2 regions of the Actinoallomurus sp. NPDC050550 genome follow, and region 1 is predicted to be linked to the other one. Evidence: riboswitches for the same ligand, from Rfam matches in the RefSeq annotation. Region 1 holds a riboswitch; the other holds the start of a gene.
The links. A riboswitch is a leader RNA that binds a small molecule or an ion and turns the genes downstream of it on or off. The one in region 1 is predicted to bind cyclic di-AMP.
Positions count from the first base shown of each region.

Region 2: another riboswitch for cyclic di-AMP. It lies ahead of AB0I04_RS30400 (NlpC/P60 family protein); the one in region 1 lies ahead of AB0I04_RS17150 (NlpC/P60 family protein).

Region 1 is NZ_JBFAJC010000010.1:240,408-249,166, reverse strand. Features, by position in the region: gene AB0I04_RS17180 (hypothetical protein) at 1-855, opposite strand, end outside; gene AB0I04_RS17175 (hypothetical protein) at 900-1,145, shown strand; gene AB0I04_RS17170 (SDR family NAD(P)-dependent oxidoreductase) at 1,267-1,959, opposite strand; gene AB0I04_RS17165 (helix-turn-helix transcriptional regulator) at 2,112-2,945, opposite strand; gene AB0I04_RS17160 (putative quinol monooxygenase) at 3,093-3,416, shown strand; gene AB0I04_RS17155 (hypothetical protein) at 3,548-4,075, shown strand; gene AB0I04_RS17150 (NlpC/P60 family protein) at 4,242-5,204, opposite strand; cyclic di-AMP (ydaO/yuaA leader) riboswitch at 5,267-5,405, opposite strand; gene AB0I04_RS17145 (SgcJ/EcaC family oxidoreductase) at 5,735-6,148, shown strand; gene AB0I04_RS17140 (YchJ family metal-binding protein) at 6,229-6,567, opposite strand; gene cpt (chloramphenicol phosphotransferase CPT) at 6,761-7,306, shown strand; gene AB0I04_RS17130 (YafY family protein) at 7,287-8,309, opposite strand; gene AB0I04_RS17125 (alpha/beta hydrolase) at 8,373-8,759, shown strand, end outside.
Region 2 is NZ_JBFAJC010000025.1:63,253-72,011, forward strand. Features, by position in the region: gene AB0I04_RS30390 (PQQ-dependent sugar dehydrogenase) at 1-679, shown strand, start outside; gene AB0I04_RS30395 (hypothetical protein) at 803-1,837, shown strand; gene AB0I04_RS30400 (NlpC/P60 family protein) at 1,904-2,929, opposite strand; cyclic di-AMP (ydaO/yuaA leader) riboswitch at 2,938-3,075, opposite strand; gene AB0I04_RS30405 (AbrB family transcriptional regulator) at 3,233-4,414, opposite strand; gene AB0I04_RS30410 (permease) at 4,648-5,832, opposite strand; gene AB0I04_RS30415 (alpha/beta fold hydrolase) at 5,978-6,757, opposite strand; gene AB0I04_RS30420 (MFS transporter) at 6,778-8,220, opposite strand; gene AB0I04_RS30425 (DHA2 family efflux MFS transporter permease subunit) at 8,232-8,759, opposite strand, start outside.

The sequences.
Region 1 (8,759 bases):
GGCGGCCTCATGCTCGGACGCGCGAACATCGGCCATCACCCGCCAGTGATGTGAGTGTGGACGGAAATCGAAGGCGAACTTACGGTCCGACGCTGTCTCCCGACGATCGTTCAACGCGACTGCCTTCGCGTACGCTTCGCGGACCGGCAGGTTGAGCCAGCCGTAGTGATCCTCGCCGGGCGTGCCGGTACGGGTGGCACCGAACTCGGCCGCGATCTCGGTCTCGTGCCTGCCCCAGAACACGACGTCCGCGAGGCCGTCGATCGTGTCGTCGTGTATCCATGCGTTCAACGCGTCCGCGTCTCCGAACACGAACCGGGCGCAGTCGACGCCGATCTTGCCCAGCGAGCAGGTACCGACGACTGGTTCGTCACTGACCACGATGCGGATGTGCGTCCAACCCCAGTCGCTGTGCGGTGTCGCGGTGACGGGCAGCGGACGGTCGGTCGGCAGGCCTCCGATGGCGATGACCGGCACGCCGCTGATCAGAAAGTCCGGGTCGTTTCCGGCGATCGCTCGCCGGACGCGGTCACGGTGCGGGACCTGCCGTGGAAAGGAGCGCAGCGACGCCTGGTGGCCGCGCTCACGGCAGTGGTCATCGAAGAGCGAGGTGAACTCTGCGACGGCATGCTGTGGGATGTCGTAGAGGGTGCGGCCGGACTGCCGGTCGAACGACCGCGCCGCGGCGTCCGCATCGCGCCCGACCACCTCGAAGTCGACGGCCGGCACGACGTGAGGCTGCCGCATGTCGTCCGGTATGCGGTCGCCGGACCATAGCCCGAGGTAGCCGCCGTCCATCAGCACCAACTCGCCCGACGGACAGGTCACCTCGCCGAGCAACACGATCTCTGCCACGGCCGCGTAGTATACGGCGGTCAGTGGCCTCCATGGATCGTCCGATGAGCGGGCCGGCGGAGCAGCGCAGGACATGGAACCTGGCCGCCGTGTTGCGCCTGCCCACCCGGCAGGGCCCGGTTTGGTTGAAGGCCACGCCGCACTTCGCCGCCGATGAGGCGGCCGTCATCGCCGCGTACGCGCGCGTGGATCCGGGTCTGGTTCCGACGGTCCTCGCGGCGGAGCCCAGGCGGGTCTTGCTGGAGCATCTGCCCGGCTGTGCGGTGCCCAGCGATGCACATCACGCTTAAGACCGACCGGCAAATGGATCACTTGAGGCGTCGGCGTCCTTCGTGATCACTGAGCATAGAGATTACGAGCATGAGGTAAGCGCAGGGCGGCGGGTCGACCGACCCTGAGCTCTGGGCAGGTTCACCACGGGAGGTTCCCGGATCGGTCGATGAACTGTCCCGTCGGCCCGTCCGGGCCGATTGTCGCGAGGGTCACGATGGACGCTGCGCCGTCGGCGACGCTGTGTCCGAGGCCGCCGGTGAAGTCGGTCGCGGTCTGCCCGGGGTCTGCGGCGTTGACCTTCACGTCCTTCAGTTCCTTGGCGTACTGCGTCGTGAGCATCGTGACCGCGGCCTTCGAGGCGCAGTAGAGGGGCAGGGCATACTGCGACTCGATCCGCGCCGGGTCCTGGGTCACGCTGAAGGAGCCCATCCCGCTGGACACGTTGACGATGACGGGGTTCGGCGATTTGCGCAGCAGCGGGAGGAAGGCGTGCGTGACGCGCACGATCCCGACGACGTTCACGTCGAGCACGGCGCTCACGTCGGTCGCGGTGTACTCCTCGACGGGGCCGACCTTGCCGAGGACGCCGGCGTTGTTGACCAGGACGTCGATCGTTCCCTCATGCGCGGCGACATCCGCGGCCGCGGCCTGGACCGAGGCATCGTCGGTCACGTCGATCTGAACGAACCGGGCGCCGAGCGACTCGGCCGCGGCCCGACCGCGCTCACGGTGGCGGGCACCGAGGAGGACGGTGTGCCCCGCCTCGACGAGGCGACGAGCGGTTTCAAAACCGAGGGACTTGTTGGCCCCGGTGATGAATGTGGTGGTCATGCTGGCTCCTCCTGGTCCGAACAGCACGGCCGTGCGCTGTTCACGCACTCCATGCTGGGTCCCCGGGAGGGTTGGCGGGAGCTACGGCACTTCCTGGTACCGCGCGTACCACCCAGCAGCCTGGTCCACCGGACGAGGCAGAACGCGGGCCTTCATCCCTGAGGAGACATCCTCTGGACCCCAATCGCCGCAAGGAATTCGAGTTTGCTGCGGGCGTCGGTGCCTGGCTGCGGCGTGTACACCACGAGGCGGAGGTTCGTGTCCTGGGTGTTGAGGATGTCGGAGTTCATGGCGATGTGTCCGACATCCGGGTGCTGGACGAGTTTGTGCGCACTCTGGTGACCGCCCACCGCTCGGCGGCTCCACAACTCGCAGAACCGTGGGCTGAGGTTCAGCCTCGATACCAACGCCGCGAGGTCGGGATCGTCGGGGTACCGGCTCGTCGTCGCGCGCAGGTCGGCGACGAGGGACTCCTCGAACGCCGCCCGCTCGGCCGCCGTCTGCCGGACCCGGGGCAGCTCACCCAGGAACTGCCAGACCAGGACGTTGCGGTCTCCCACACCGCGCACCGTGGGATCGCCGAACGTGGCCGCGAACAGCGGATTCCAGTGCAGCAACTGCCAGGTGGCGTCGTAGATCGCCAGCGGGTTGCCGGCGAGCTGGTCCACGATCCGGTACAGGCTCCCTGGGATCATTCGTGGAACCCGGATCGGATCCGCTGCGTGACCGGCCATGCGCAGAAGGTGAGCGTGCTCGTCGTTGGACAGGTGCAGGGCGCGAGCCAGGGCCGAGCAGACCTGCGCCGAGGGTGTCGCCACCCGTCCCTGCTCCAGCCGGACCACGTACTCGACCGAGATGCCGGCCAGCGTCGCCAGCTCCGCGCGTCGCAGACCGGGGACCCGACGGGGTGAGCCGTGTGCGAAGCCCACCGTCGCGGGGTCCAGCCGGTCCCGCCACGCCCGCAGCACGGCACCGAGTTGATCCATGAACACCATTTTCCCGCACACCCCGCCCCGCTGGGTGGTACGCGCTGTACCACGAAGTCCCGTAGCTCCCGCCGACGCTCCTCGGGGCTCAGTGTGGAGTCGTGAACGGCGCACAACGATGCTGTTCGGAGCCAGGAGGAGCAAAGCATGACCACCACGTCGAACCACTACGTCACCGTGCTGTGGGAAGCTCGGGCCAAATCCGGGAAGGAAGCCGCGATGAAGGCGTTCATGACAGCCGCCGTCACCGCATCGCGCTACGACGCGGGCAACATCGACTACGAGGCTCACCAGGTCGAGGGACAACCGGGCGCGTTCGTCATCTTCGAGCGCTGGGAGAGCCGCGAGGCCCTCGAAGGCCACCTGCAGGCACCCCGCATGCAGGACCTGGTGCCCCAACTGCTGGAACTGATGGACGGCAGCATCGAGGACGGGATCCGCTTCCTGCAGCCGTTCCGCCCGGCACGATAGGCCGACCCGGAGCACGGCGAGCCTGATCGGGGCTAGGCGGCCGTCCGCCGGAGTTGCGCGACAAAGCGCCGGACCATACGGGGACTGCGCAGCAAGTAGACCTCGGCGTGCGGAGCGGCAGCGGTGATCGCTTGCATCACGGTCGGGAGACCGTCGCGCTGTTCGCATTGGGACTGGCCCAAGGCAGGTCAGGGGAAGCGGTGCGGCAGTCCGTCACGGAGAGCCTCAAGGCCGTGGTCGGCATCCTGCTGATCATCGGCGGGGGCGGCGCCTTCAACCAAGTTCTGGAGGACACGGGCATCAGCCACGCCATCGCCTCGGCCGCCGGCGGAGCGCACATCAGCGTCGTGCTGCTGGGGTGGCTGCTCGCACTGCTGCTCTCCGCCTCCACCGGATCGGCGACGGTAGGGATCGTCTCCTCGACCGGCATCGTCGCGCCACTGGTGACCGCGTCCGACAGTTGGCACACCTCGCTGGTCGTCATCGCCATCGGCGCGGGCTCGATCGGCCTCAACTACGTCAACCACGAGGGATTCTGGCTGGTCAAGGAGTCCTTCGGGATGGACATGGGCAAGGCCACGAAAATCCACACCACCACCCAGACGCTGGTCAGCATCCTGGGCCTGGGGATGGCCCTCCTGCTCTCCGCATTCCTCTAGCGACCGCGTGCCGATCCCAATGCGCACGAAATGTACGCGGACGGTTGTGCGGCAGCAGGGCGGCGACGAGGTTGTCGCAGCCGGTCGGGGAAGGCGTCGATCCGGTCCAGGATGTACGACGCTTTCCCCGCGGTCCAGCGATCACGCTGGGCGACGGGCCCTTTGATTACGGGCGGCCGGCGCCGACGTAGTTCGCGGTCCAGTAGCTGTTGGACATGCTGGCGTACTGTACGACGGTGCCCGTGTGCGGGGCATGAATGAATCTGCCGCCACCGACGTAAATGCCTTCGTGGCCAAGGCCGTCGAAGAAGACCAGGTCACCGGGCTGCAGATCGGACTTGGCGACGTGGCGGATGGCGCTGTATTGGTCGGGGACGACGCGGGGAAGGCTGACGCCGGCCGCGCGCCAGGCCATCATCGTCAGCCCGGAGCAGTCATAGCCCGACGGGCCCGTACCGCCGAAGACATAGGGTTTACCCAGCTGAGCCATGGCATAATTCACCGCCGTGCCGGCCGAGCCGGATGCGGAGCTGGAGGGGCTGCTACCGCTGCTCTTACTACTGCTGTTGCCGCTTGAGCTGTTGGTGCTTGAGCTGGAGCTGGTGGACTTGGCGACCAGTGCTTTCTGCTTGGCGATCGCTTTTTCGGCGGCGGCTTTCTGCTTCTTAAGCGTAGACGTGGTCGTGGTGACCGTCTGCAGCGCTGCCTTGGCTTCTTCCTGATCACGCTGGAGGCGCTGGGTCGATGCCAGCAATGCGGTCATCTCTTGGCTTCGGCTGTTGGAAAGTTCGGTGAAGGCCGACATATTTTGCAGGCTCGCTTCGGGGTCCCTGGAAGCGATGACGGCGGTATTGCTAAGACTGCCGTTCTTGTAGGCGGCGACGACCATCTGCGCCACCCGGACGCGCAGGTTCTGATAGTTGGGCTTTTCGGTGGCGATCTGATTGTTGATCACTGAAAGCCGCTTCTTCGCCGCATCCAGCTGTGTCTTGGCCTTGTCGTACTGATTGGCGATCTTGTCTACCTGGCTGTTTAGCTTGTCCAGCTTATTCTTTGCTGCGGTCGGTGACGGCTTGGTAGCCGCGTACGCGCTGCTTGCGGGAAGAAGAAGGGCGGCGCTCGCCGTCAAGGCCGTAATGCCCCTCAGCCAGCCAGAACTTGTGAGCCGAGAATATGAAAATGTCACGTACGAACTCCTCTCCTCACGCCTACCGGGTTAGCTGTCGGGTTCGGGCGGGAGATGCCCTACCGAGCGCTGGGCGCTGCGGATTCACCCCAGTTACCTGGGTCCCCGGTTCCCCGCACTGCAGGGATTCGGCTGACGGTCGTGCTCTTGTGTGAAGCATGGGACAGTCGAGTCCTACGGAGCGTAGGGCATCAATGTGGATAAAACCACCGAAACGTGATTTATGGTACGCAGTGTGCGCCGTCCGTTACTGAGTGCACGTCATGGCGCCGTGTCGGTGCGCATGTCCCTACAGCGGGTGATTACCTTCTGAGCGAGTTGCTGCTGCGACTGGGCTTCCCCGTCTCTCAACCCTTTGAGAATGGCGAAGTGGCGAGGATGCAGGCCCGTCGGCGACAGCGCGGATTCAAGCGTCTCGATCGCCCCGGCGTGTCACCCCCGACTGCCCGGACAGGGCCCTGATCGAAGCGGAGATGATCACGGAGACGACCGGCAGCGACACCGTTGAGGAATTCTTGGAGCGCATCCGGCAGGCATGGGACGCCGGTGACGCCGATGCCTACGCTCGGCAGTTCGCCGAAGACGCCTCGTACGTGATCTTCCTCGGCGACGCCATGTTCGGCAGGGCCGCCGTCGGCCAGACCCACCACGAGGTGTTCACGAAGTGGCGGAAGGGCACGCGGATGATCGTCAGACCCATCGACGTGCGCACTGTGGACACCGACACCGCCGTGGTGACCACGGTCGGCGGCATCGGCAAAGGCAACAAGATCGACTACGACAAGTTCCAGACGTACACCCTGCGTCGCCGCGACGGGCGATGGGAGTGCGTCGCGTTCCAGAACACCGAGATGAGCCGTCGCGCCAAGCGCACCTACAGCGCCTGACGACCACACACTCGCGGGTCGGCCGCCTGCACGATGCGAGGCCGGGAACGAAGGCCGCCCCGTACTCCGGCACGGACGTCCTATCGTCCGCGGGCGGGCGCGGTCCGTGGCAGGGAGGGGAGAGGGCCGAGGTACGACCAGGCGCCGTCCTCGAGGACGAAGCGGCTGTGTTCTTCCATCAGCCCGGGGCGGTTCCGCTGGACGTAGTGGGCGCGGAAGAGGACGGTTCCCTCGGCGTCGAGGTAGCTTCCGCCGGCGGTTCGGAGGACTTCGAGGCGTTGCCAGCGCAGGGACTCGTCGAAGTCGATGTGCGGTGGCCGCGTCGACGGATGCCACGTACGCAGGAGGTAGCCCTCGTCATCCACGCAGAAGGCGCTGAACCGCGAGCGCATGAGCCGCTCCGCTGTCGGGGCCTTCATGTCTCCGCGGTGAAAACGTCCACAACAGTCGTCGTACGGTGCGGGCAGCCCGCAGAAGCATCGTGCACCCGGATCGGACTGGCTCATGTTCTCATTGTGTCGCCGCGAGACCATCGCTGCGGCCGCTCGCCTGTCGTAGCGGTTGGGCGGCCCTGCCGAAACAGGTCGCAGGCAGTGCCTCTACTGTGGCGCGGTGACGACTCAGGTGATCGTGCTGAACGGTGGATCCAGCTCGGGCAAGTCCGGGATCGCCAGGTGCCTGCAGGCGGTACTGCCGGATCCGTGGCTCGCCGTCAGCGTCGACACGCTGGTCGAGGCGATGCCCGCGTCCATGCGGACATCGGAGGCCGGGATCGAGTTCGCCGCGGATGGCGGAGTGAGCGTCGGGCGGGAGTTCCGGGAGCTGGAAGCAGCGTGGATGGAGGGGATCGCCGCGATGGCCCGCGCCGGTGCCCGGGTCATCGTCGATGACGTCTTCCTCGGTGGCGCGGAGTCCCAGCAGCGGTGGCAGAAGGCCCTCGACGGACTGGACGTGCTGTGGGTCGGCGTCAGGTGCGAGAGCGCGGTCGCCGCGGGCCGCGAGATCGCCCGCGGGGATCGGGCCCAGGGAATGGCCGCGTCGCAGGCGGAGGCGGCCCACCGGGGCGTGCTCTATGACCTGGAGGTGGACACCACCCGTACCGAGTCCCTGGAGTGTGCGCGGACCATCGCCGCTCAGCTCAGCTCGAGTCGCCCGTGACCGCGTCGGCGCAGGTCGCGAGTCGGCGGGCCAGGGCGTGGACGTGGTCGCGCAGGGCGTCCGGAGACTCGATCACGAACGGGCGGTCCAGCCAGGCGAGTACGGCGGCGACCCAGTCCAGCCGCTCGGCCCGCAGCCGGACCCGTACCCAATCCTCGGAAGGTCCCGGCGGGTCATGAGCGGGATCCCGCGCCGGGTCGGCCGGGAGCTCCTGCACGGTGGCGATACCGACCGGGATCCGGGATCGGACCTGCTCGGCCGTGCCCTGGACCCGTAGCGACACCTCGTGCAGGTAGGGCACGTCGGCGAGCCCGGACAGCACCCGGGCGGTCGGGTCGAACCCCTCCGGCACCTCGAACGACCCCGGCAGCACCGTCGCGGTCTCGATCCGGTCCAACCGGAACGTACGCACCTCGCCGCGGTCCGAGTCGGCGCCGGTCACGTACCAGCGTCCGGAGTGGAGGACGATCCCGTACGGATGGACGGTGCGCTCGCTGCGGCGCCCGTTCCAGGCCTGATAGCCGAGGGCGACCGGCCGGCGGTGCCGCGCGGCCTCCGCGAGCATCAGCAGCACGCCCGTCTCCGGGGTGGCCACGCGCCGGGCCGGAGCGGTGAACTCGGTGGCGGCCAGCAGCGCCTCCAGCCGGCGGCCGAGCGCCTCGGGCAGCACCCGGCGTACCTTGGCGGCGGCGCTCTCCATCGCCGCGACGGACGTGGTCACCAGCCCGGCGCGCCGGCCCACGACCAGGCCGAGCAGTACGGCCAGCGCCTCCTCGTCGGTGAGCATCAGCGGAGGCATCCGGTACCCGGGGGCGAGCCGGTAACCGCCGTACCGGCCGCGTACCGATCGGACCGGGACCTCCAGGTCGATGAGGTGGTCGACGTAGCGCCGGACGGTGCGCTCGTCCACGCCGAGCCGGTCGGCCAGGTCGGCGACGGTACGGGTGCCGCCGGCCTGGAGGATCTCCAGCAGGGCGAGCACTCGGGCGGTCGGTCGGGTCATATCCGAAAGTTTGCCGCAAATACCGGGCGGATCCTGTCCTGTATCCGGCCTAGCGTCGCACTCATGACGACTTACGTACTTCTCCCCGGCTTCTGGCTCGGCGCCTGGGCCTGGCGCCCGGTGACGGCCGAGCTGCGCGGCCGCGGGCACGACGTCCACCCGCTCAGCCTGACCGGGATGGGCGAGCGGGCACACCTGGCCCGGCCCGACACCGACCTGGAGACGCACGTCACCGACGTGCTCAACCTGATCCGTTACGAGGACCTGCACGACGTGGTGCTGGTCGGGCACAGCTACGCCGGTGCGGCGGTGATCCCGAGCGTGGCGGACCGGATGCCGGACCGGATCGCCCGGCTGGTGTTCATCGACAGTGGACCGCTGCCGGATGGGATGTCCCAGGCGGAGTTCACCCCGCCGGAGGACCAGGCCCGCAACGCCGAGCTGGTGCGC
Region 2 (8,759 bases), on a different contig from region 1:
GCTCTACATGCTTTCCAAGGCGAACGGCAAGATCTGGAAGGTCGTCGGCACGCGTCACTTCGCCTCGGGTCCGGTCGGCCACACCCACGTGGGCGGCACGGCGGGCGCCAAGAACTGGGCGCCGGTCACCCCGTCGAAGTGGAAGTTCGAGGGCAACCAGGTGATCCTGGCCGAGGCCGGCGTGCAGCGGCCCGGCCCGCGCCGCCCGTTCGAGTACGCGGTCCTCACCAAGGGCCCGAAGTTCGGCACGGAGCGGATCGACGCGGACGTGCGGATCGACACCCCGACGGACATCAGCAACCGCGATGTGATCATCGTGTTCGGCTACCAATCGGACACGCAGTTCTACTACGCGCATCTGTCGCAGAGCAACGACATCTACCCGCACAACGGGATCTTCGTTGTGAACAACGCCGACCGGCTGCGGATCGAGGACCAGTGGGATCCGCTGCGGTCGCGCGGCGCCGATCCGTCGATCACCGACATGAACTGGCACCACGTGACGATCATCCGGCACGTGGACACCGGTGAGATCGCGGTGTACCTCGATCACTCGAAGAACCCGCGGATGACGGCGGTCGACAAGACCTTCGCGTCCGGTCGGGTCGGGTTCGGGTCGTTCGACAACATCGGCCGGGTCCGCAACTTCCAGGTCACCGGCACTGCGGTAGGCGACTGATCCCGGGCTCGGGCCGCCGTCCGTCCGGTCCGGCGGCGGACGCGGCCCGGGCCCCACTGCCTCCCGGCGGTCACCGCCTCAGAGCGGTGGCCGCCGGGACTCCATACGCACGTGGAGGGAACGATGACAGATCTCAGCGAGGCGGCGGTCGCCCGCCGCCGGCGGCCCGTACGATCCCGGCGCCTCGGCGCGGCCCTCGTGGCCGCCGTACTGTGCGCGCCGCTCACCGCGGCCGCGAGCGCGGCCCAGGCGGACGCCGGCACGACGTCGGCCCTGGCCCGGGGCCACCACGGAGACGGGAAGGTGCTGCCGAGCCTGCGCCCGAACCTGGTCGCCTACTACGACTTCGAGCACCCCGTACGGGGCAACCCCGCGCAGGAGCGCGACCAGGGGTCGTCCGGTACGACCATCAACCTGATCAACGGTGGCGGCGCCATGCGGGTCCGGGACAGCGCCTACCCCGGCGCCGGGCACGCGCTCCAGACCCAGCAGATCAACCCCACGACGTTCGGCAATGACGACTGGAAGGGCGGGATCTACTCCACGACCGGAGTGCCGACCCTCCACGCGTTCAACCACACCACGGCGATCTCGATCATGGGCTGGTTCAAGACGACCGGTCCGAACCCGAGCCCCAACACCAACACCCCGGACCCGTCGGACTACTTCGGCGCCGTCGCGCTGACGGGTGTGCTCAGCGGAGACTCGCAGGGCCACAACGTACGAGGTCTGCTCGAGATCATCGACGTGTCGGGGACCAAGCGCCTGGTCGCCCTCGGCCGTCGCGTCGACGGCAGCAGCTCTCAGACGTTCGCCGCGAACGAGGACTGGCACAGCATCCTGCCGATCGGCAAGTGGGTCTTCCTCGCCGCGTCGTTCGACTACGACCACGGCACCATGAAGCTGTACAAGAACGGCAAGCCGATCGACGGCTTCTACGTGCTGTCGGGCGACCCCTGGGGGGTCGGAACACCCGGCACGCACTACACCTCCGCGACCGACCCGCGCGGCATAAAGATCGGCGGGGGCTACCCGCAGAACACGCAGGAGGACAACCCCTGCAACTGCCGGTTCGACAGCCTGATGTACCTCAATCGGGTCGTCACCGACAAGGAGGTCTGGCAGCAGTACAGCCGGGCCGTCTCAGGCCGGCACTGACCACCATCCCCCGCCAGAACCGCGCGGTGAGCCTTCCCCCGAGGGCTCACCGCGCGGTTTGCGTCGTCAGGGACGGCCGAAGCCGACGAGATGACCCTGCCAGTAGCCGGCGACCGAGCTGATCATCACGTTCTCGCCCGTGCGGGGAGCGTGGATGAAGCGGCCGCTGTCGACCATCATCCCGACGTGCCCCAGCCCGTCGAGGAAGATGAGGTCGCCGGGCTGCACGTCGCTCTGCGCGACGTGGTGGACCGCGTTGTACTGGTCGGGGACGACCCGGGGGATGCTGACCCCGGCCGCCCGCCAGGACATCATCGTGAGACCGGAGCAGTCGTACCCCTCCGGGCCGGTGCCACCGGAGATGTAGGGCTTGCCGAGCTGCGCGTAGGCGTAGTTCAGGGCCGCGCGTGCCGAGCCGGACGCCGGACCGGTGTACGAACCGCCGATCTTGCCCTTCGGAGCGGTAGTGGCCTGGCCGAGCTTCTTCAGGAGGGCCTTCTGCTTGGCGATGGCCTGGTTGACCGCGGTCTTCTGCGCCTTGAGCTTCGCGACCTTCTGCTGGACCTCCTGGGTCGTGCCCTGCGCCTCGGCCTGGTCACGGCGGAGCCGCTGGGTCGACGCGAGGAACGCGGTGAGCTCCTGACCACGGCTGCTGGCCAGGTGCGTGAAGGTCGACATCTGGTCGAGCGCCGCGTCCGGGTTCTTGGAGGCCAGGACGGCGGTGGCCGGGTCGGACGTGCCGGTCTTGTACTGGTCGGCGGCGAGCTGCACGACCCGCCCGTGCAGTTGGTTGTACCGGACCTGCTCGGCCGCTGTCTCGGCGTTGACCGACTTGAGCCGCTTCTTGGCGGCGTCGAGCTCGGTCTGCGCCTTGTTGCACTGGTCAACGATCTTGTCGACCTTCGCGTTGAGCTTGTCCAGCTCCTTCTGCGCGGAGGCCGCCGACGGCTTGGCGGGCGCGGCGTGCGCGGTGCCGACCGTCGTCAGTGAGACCGCCACCGTGAGCGACACGGCCGCGCAGGCGCGGAGCGATCGCCGCATCCGCGAGCGCTCGGTGGCGCGCGCGTTCGTCAGGGGGTGGGAAGGCGCCACAGAAGTCCTACTCCTCTCCTTGCCGCCTTCCGGGTCAGCGATCGAGGCTCGGGCCGGAGCCACCCTGCCGGAACCTCATCGGTTCTGGACGCGCCTCGACGACTGTGGATTCCCGGGTTCCCAAGGGGATTCGGCGGACGGCTGTGCTTCCTGTGAAGCCGGGGGCAGCCGGGCTTTCCGTAGTTTAGAGGTGATCAGGCGCCTTTTGCCAATCAATGTTTCGTTAACCTTTTGCGACGTTGACGTTCATTGACCGGCCGCTACGGACAATGTGCCGCCCGTATGCCGGGTGAATAGGGAACGTCAACGGACGTTCGAGGGCGTCTCGTCCGGCGGAGCGCATCGCCGGCTCCGGGTGAACGACAGGCGGACCAGCACGGGCGCCAGCGTGACGACGGCGAAGAGCCGCATGCTCTGCACGCTCGATACCAGTCCGACGTCGGCGTTGGTCGCGACCGAGGTGGCGAGGACCGCGTTGATCCCGCCGGGCGTTGTCGCGAGGTAGGCGTCGGCGTACGACAGGTTCGTCAGGCGGGCCAGCAGCCACGCGAGTACGGCCGAGACGAGGCTGATGACGACCGTTCCGCCCACCATCCAGGGGAGGAGCCGGCGCGCGTGCCGGAGGGAGTCCCGGCGGAACCGCAGCCCGATCTCCAGACCGATGCAGGTGAACACGAGCGTCTGCAGCAGCCCGGCCGGCCGGAATCCATGGACCGCTCCGGAGAAGGTCGCCACGACGGTCACCAACATCGGACCGAGCACCATCGGCGCCGGCAGCCGCAGGCGCCGCCCCACCTGGACGCCCAGGACCGCCACGGCGCACAGCACCAGGAGCCCGGCCGGCTGATGGGCCCCGGCCACCAAATGCAGCATCTGCGGGCTGACCGGCGAGTGCGGCTCGGCCGACCCGGCGCCCCCGTGCAGCAGGGGCCCGGACAGGGGGACGACCACCGGGGCGGTCACCGCGATCATGGCGACCCGGGAGTACTGGGCGATCGCGACGAGCCGGGTGTCGGCCCCGAGCTCGTCCGCGGCGGCCAGCATGGCCGCCGCGCCGCCCGGCACCGTGGCCAGCGTCGCCGTCGGCCGGTCGAGCAGACCGGTCCGCTCGATCCGCCGGGCGATCCCCACGCTGAGCAGGACCGTCACGACGGTCACGACGGTGAGCGGGAGCATCGCCGGCGCGGCCGCCCGCAGCGCCGCCGGCTGGATGTAGCCGCCCATCAACACTCCGGCCATGGCCTGGGATATGCGGTACGCCGGGCGCGGGAAGGTGGCGGTGACCAGCCCGGACAGCGCGAGGACCATGCCCACGAGCAGCCCGGCGAGCATGTACGGCCCCGGCACCCCCGCCGCGTGCGCTCCCGCGCCGGCCAGGAAGGCGGTGACGACGACGGCGCACCAGCTCCAGGCCGACAGCGGGCGTCTCACCCGGGCGTTCGGCGAGCCGGCCGTTCCGGACGGCCGGGCCCGTACCTTCCCCATAGACACCACATGGTCACTGTGTCCGTCGACGCGGCCGGTGATGGTTATGGCGGCGAACGCAATGGCCAATGAAGATGTCGCTCTAGGCCAAGGCCAGCCCGCTTACACCGTGTTCCGTCTCAAAACCGTGCGGCGTTACGACGCTTATTCGACGGTAAATGTCCCTATCTCGGTTGTCGCGAGGTTCGGGCCTCTTGGTGTGTTGCGTCCCGACGCGGGAAGGTGAGGCGCGCTCACTGGTGACGGTCATGGGCCGCATGGCCCTGGTCGTGGCCGGCGTGCTCGGTGTCGGGGGAGCCGCCCATCATCTTCAGCATCGGGATGCCGCCGGTCCGGACGAAGCGGGTCAGCAGGACGGCGGTGAGGACGAGGAAGGCGATGTTGAGCCAGGTCGTGTAGTTCCAGGACACGCCCGCCTCCATCACGACCGCATGGCGCTTGCCGGGAATGAGGCCGGTCACGCCGAAGATCAGCTCGACGAGAAAGCCGGCGATCACCATGGCCGCGTAGAAGGTGCCGGTGATGAACAGGGCCATCCGGGTGCCGTAGTACTTCCGGTAGATCACGATGATCGGCAGGATGATCAGGTCGGCGAAGATGAACGCGACGACACCGCCGAAGCTGATGCCGCCGTTCCACAGCACCGCGGCCAGCGGGACGTTGCCGATCGAGCACACGAAGCTGATCACCGCGACGAGCGGTCCGACCAGTGGTCCCCAGATCTTCGCGGCGAGCGGGTGGTCGACGAGGAAGAAGTGCTGCCAGAACGAGTCGGGCACCCACGCCGCGATCGCCCCCGCGATCAGCAGCCCGATGACGAGGTCGCGCAGGATCGCCGCCCACTCCATGACGAACACGTGCGCCACCGACGTGAAACCCTCGCCGGACAGGAGCCGCTGCCAGAACGAGCCCTGCCGCTGGACGGACATGTCCATCGCCGCGTGGCCCTCCATCGAGCCGGCGACGCCGCGTTCGGCCTGCTCACGGGCTGCGCGCAGCAGCCGTTCGCGCAGGAACAGCCGGAACAGCACCGCCAGGACCACGATCATGATCGGTCCGCCGATGAACTCGGCGGCGGTGAACCGCCAGCCCATGAGCAACGCCAGGATGATGCCGAGCTCGATCACGAGGTTGGTCGAGGCGATCTCGAACGTCATCGCCGCGACGAAGCTCGCGCCCTTGCGGAACAGCGAGCGTGCCAGCGCGACCGCCGCGTACGAGCACGACGACGACGCGACGCCCAGACCGGTGGAGATCGCGAGCGTACGAGGCCGCCCGTCGCCGAGCAGCCGCACGACCGTCGACCGCCGCACCACCGCCTGGACGATCGCCGACAGCAGGAATCCCAGAATCAACGCCCAGAGGATCTCCCAGGTCATCGACCCGGCGATCGCCAACGCGTGACCGATCGCTCCCATGCTCGCCCTCTCTCCGTCCGAGGTCACGACTCTCCAGACCCTATACCCGTGGGGGGTTTATCTCCATATAGGGCGCGGCACTGACCGTGATTTCGGACGTACCACGCCTCCGGCCGGATATGCGCGTGGCCTGCCGGGCAGCGGGTCAGCGGTACGGGCTCGACAACAGGAGGGACGCCACGCGTTCCGGGTCGTCGGGCATGGGAACGTGGCCGCAGCCGGGCAGGATGACGTGCCAGGCCGCGGGGAGGATCTCCCGCGCGCGGAGCGCCTGCCGCGGCGGCAGCAACCGGTCGTCGCGGCCCCAGCCGATCGTGACGGGCACGCGCGGCCGCGGATCGGGGGCGAACCGGTAGTGGCGCGTGTAGGGCAGCGTGGCGGGAAGGGCGGCCGACGCCGCGAACGCCTCGGCGGCGGCGCGGGCGTCGGCCGGGGACAGCCGGGCCGGGTGACCGTAGTACGGGCGGAAGAGCAGCAGCCGGACGGCCGCGATGCTCGCGAGCGTGGGCCCGATCGGCCCGGACAGGCGAGCGAGCCCCCTGCTGAGCCGCAGGGACGCCATCGTGGAGCGGATCTCCCGGGTGTTCCAGAAACCGATCGGCGACAGCGCCACCGCCGAGGCGACCTCTCCGGTACGGGCCAGTTCCAAGGCGATCGCGCCGCCGAGGGAGTTGCCCGCGACGTGGGGGCGGTCGAGGCCGAGCGCCCCGATCGCCTCCCGCACCGCGCCGACGTACCCGGCGACGTCGTAGCGCGCGCCGGCCGGCAGCGACGGCGACTCCCCGTGCCCCGGCAGGTCGAGGGCGATCACCTCCCGTTTTTCGGAGAGAAGGTCGCGGACCGGACGCCAGGTCCGGCGATCGAGCCCCACTCCGTGCAGGAGCACGAGCGGCGGGCCCGTGCCGGAACGGTCGTGCGCGAGCATGGGAGTCCTCTCGGGAGGGTTCAGTGAGCGTGTGGCATGCCGGTCGACCGGGGCCTGCCGGGCGGGACGAGCCACAGCGCGAGCACCGCGGCGATCGCGGCCGCGACGGCGAACACCGCGTACGCGTCGGTGAACCCGCCGACCGCGGGGACGGCGGACAGGCCGGCCGCGGCGACCGTGGAGGCGACGGCGACGCCGACGGCGGCGCCCAGCTCGTGGAACGTATTGATCACACCGGAGGCGAGCCCGGCCTCCTCGTGCGTCACGTGGGCCAGCGCGGAGCTCGTCGCGGCGACGAAGACCGGCCCGACTCCCACGGTCGCGATGACGATCCCCGGGAGCAGCCCGGTGAAGACGCTGGCGTGCCCCGAGAGCCCCGTGAGCAGCCCGGTCCCGAGGGCGATCAGGCCGAGGCCGCCGACCGCGACCGGCCGGGTGCCGATCGTGCCGACCAGCCGTCCGCCCAGGTGCGCGCCCAGCCCGGTCCCGAGGGCCGCGGGCAGGAAGAGCAGGCCCGTCTCCAGAGCCCCGATGTGCCGGGCGTGCTGCAGGTACTGCGAGCCGAGGAAGAACATCGAGATCAACAGGCCGGAGGCGACGAGCATCAGGAACGCGCCCGCGGCGACCGGGCGGCGGGCGAGCATGCCCACGTGCATCAGCGGGTGCCGTATGGTCCGTTCGACGAGTGCGAAGACCGCGTAGAGCACGACCGCGGCGGCCAGTGGCACCAGCGTGCCGGTGGCGGACCAGCCGGCGTCACCGGCGTGGATCATCCCGTAGATGAAGGAGGCCGTCGCGGCGGTGACCGTGAGGGCGCCGAGCACGTCGAGCCGCCGCGCGCCGCCGGAGCCCTGGGCGGGGACGGTGGCTGGGAGGGCGGCCAGTACGGCCACGCCGACCGGGACGTTGACGAAGAACGCCCAGCGCCAGCCGGGCCCGGCGGTGAGCACGCCGCCGGCCAGCACGCCTGCCGCGAACCCGATGCCGCCGAGTGAGGCCCACACACTCAGCGCCTTGGTGCGCTCGGCGCCGTGGAAGGTGGTGGTGATGGTCGACAACGCGGCGGGGGACAGCAGCGCCGCGCCGACTCCTTGGGCGATGCGGCCGCCGAGCAGGGACGCCTCGCTCTGCGCGAGACCCGTGGCCAGCGAGGCCACCGTGAAGACCACCAGCCCGGCCAGCATCATCCGGCGGCCGCCGAAGGCGTCGGCGAGTCGACCGCCCAGGAGCATCAGGCCGCCGAAGAACAGGGTGTATGCGGTGACGGTCCACGTCAGCGCCGTACGGCCGAGCGCGAGGTCGCGGCCGATGTCGGGGAGGGCGACGTTCACCACGGTGACGTCGAGGATCAGCATGAACTGGGCGACGCTGATCAGCGCGAGCGCCGCCCAGCGGCGGGGAGCGACCGGCCCTGAGGCTCCGGGATCGTGGCCGGTGTGGGCCGGGTGTGTCGGATGCGCCATTGAAGCCTCTCTTAACGGTGGGACACGCTGCGGCGTGCGGCGAACAGGGCGACGAGCAGGCCGAGGACGGTGACGCCGGCGGCCGTGAACAGTGCGGGCGCCATCCCGGCGACGAATGAGGACTTCGCGGCATCGGCGAGGACGCCGCCGGCCCGGCCCGGTAGCCGCTGGGCCACGAGGAGAGCCGTACCGAGCGACTCCTTGGCAGGCCGGAGGACGCCGGAGGGGGTTCCGGCGCCCAGGCGCCGGCCGAGTTCGTCGCCGTAGCGGCCGGACAGCAGGCTGCCCATCACGGCCACGCCGGTGGCGGCCCCGAGTTGGATCCCGGAGCTGTTCGTCGCCGAGCCGACTCCGAGGTCGGTGTCCGGGAGCGACCCCACGATGGCGTCCGACGTCGCGGTGATGACGAAGCCCGCCCCCGCGCCCAGCAGCACGATCACGGCGACGACGCGGCCGTAGCCGTCGCCGTCGGCCGTGGTGCCGAAGGTGATCAGGGCGGCGAGCACGAGGGCCAGCCCGGCCGCCGACACCACGCGCAG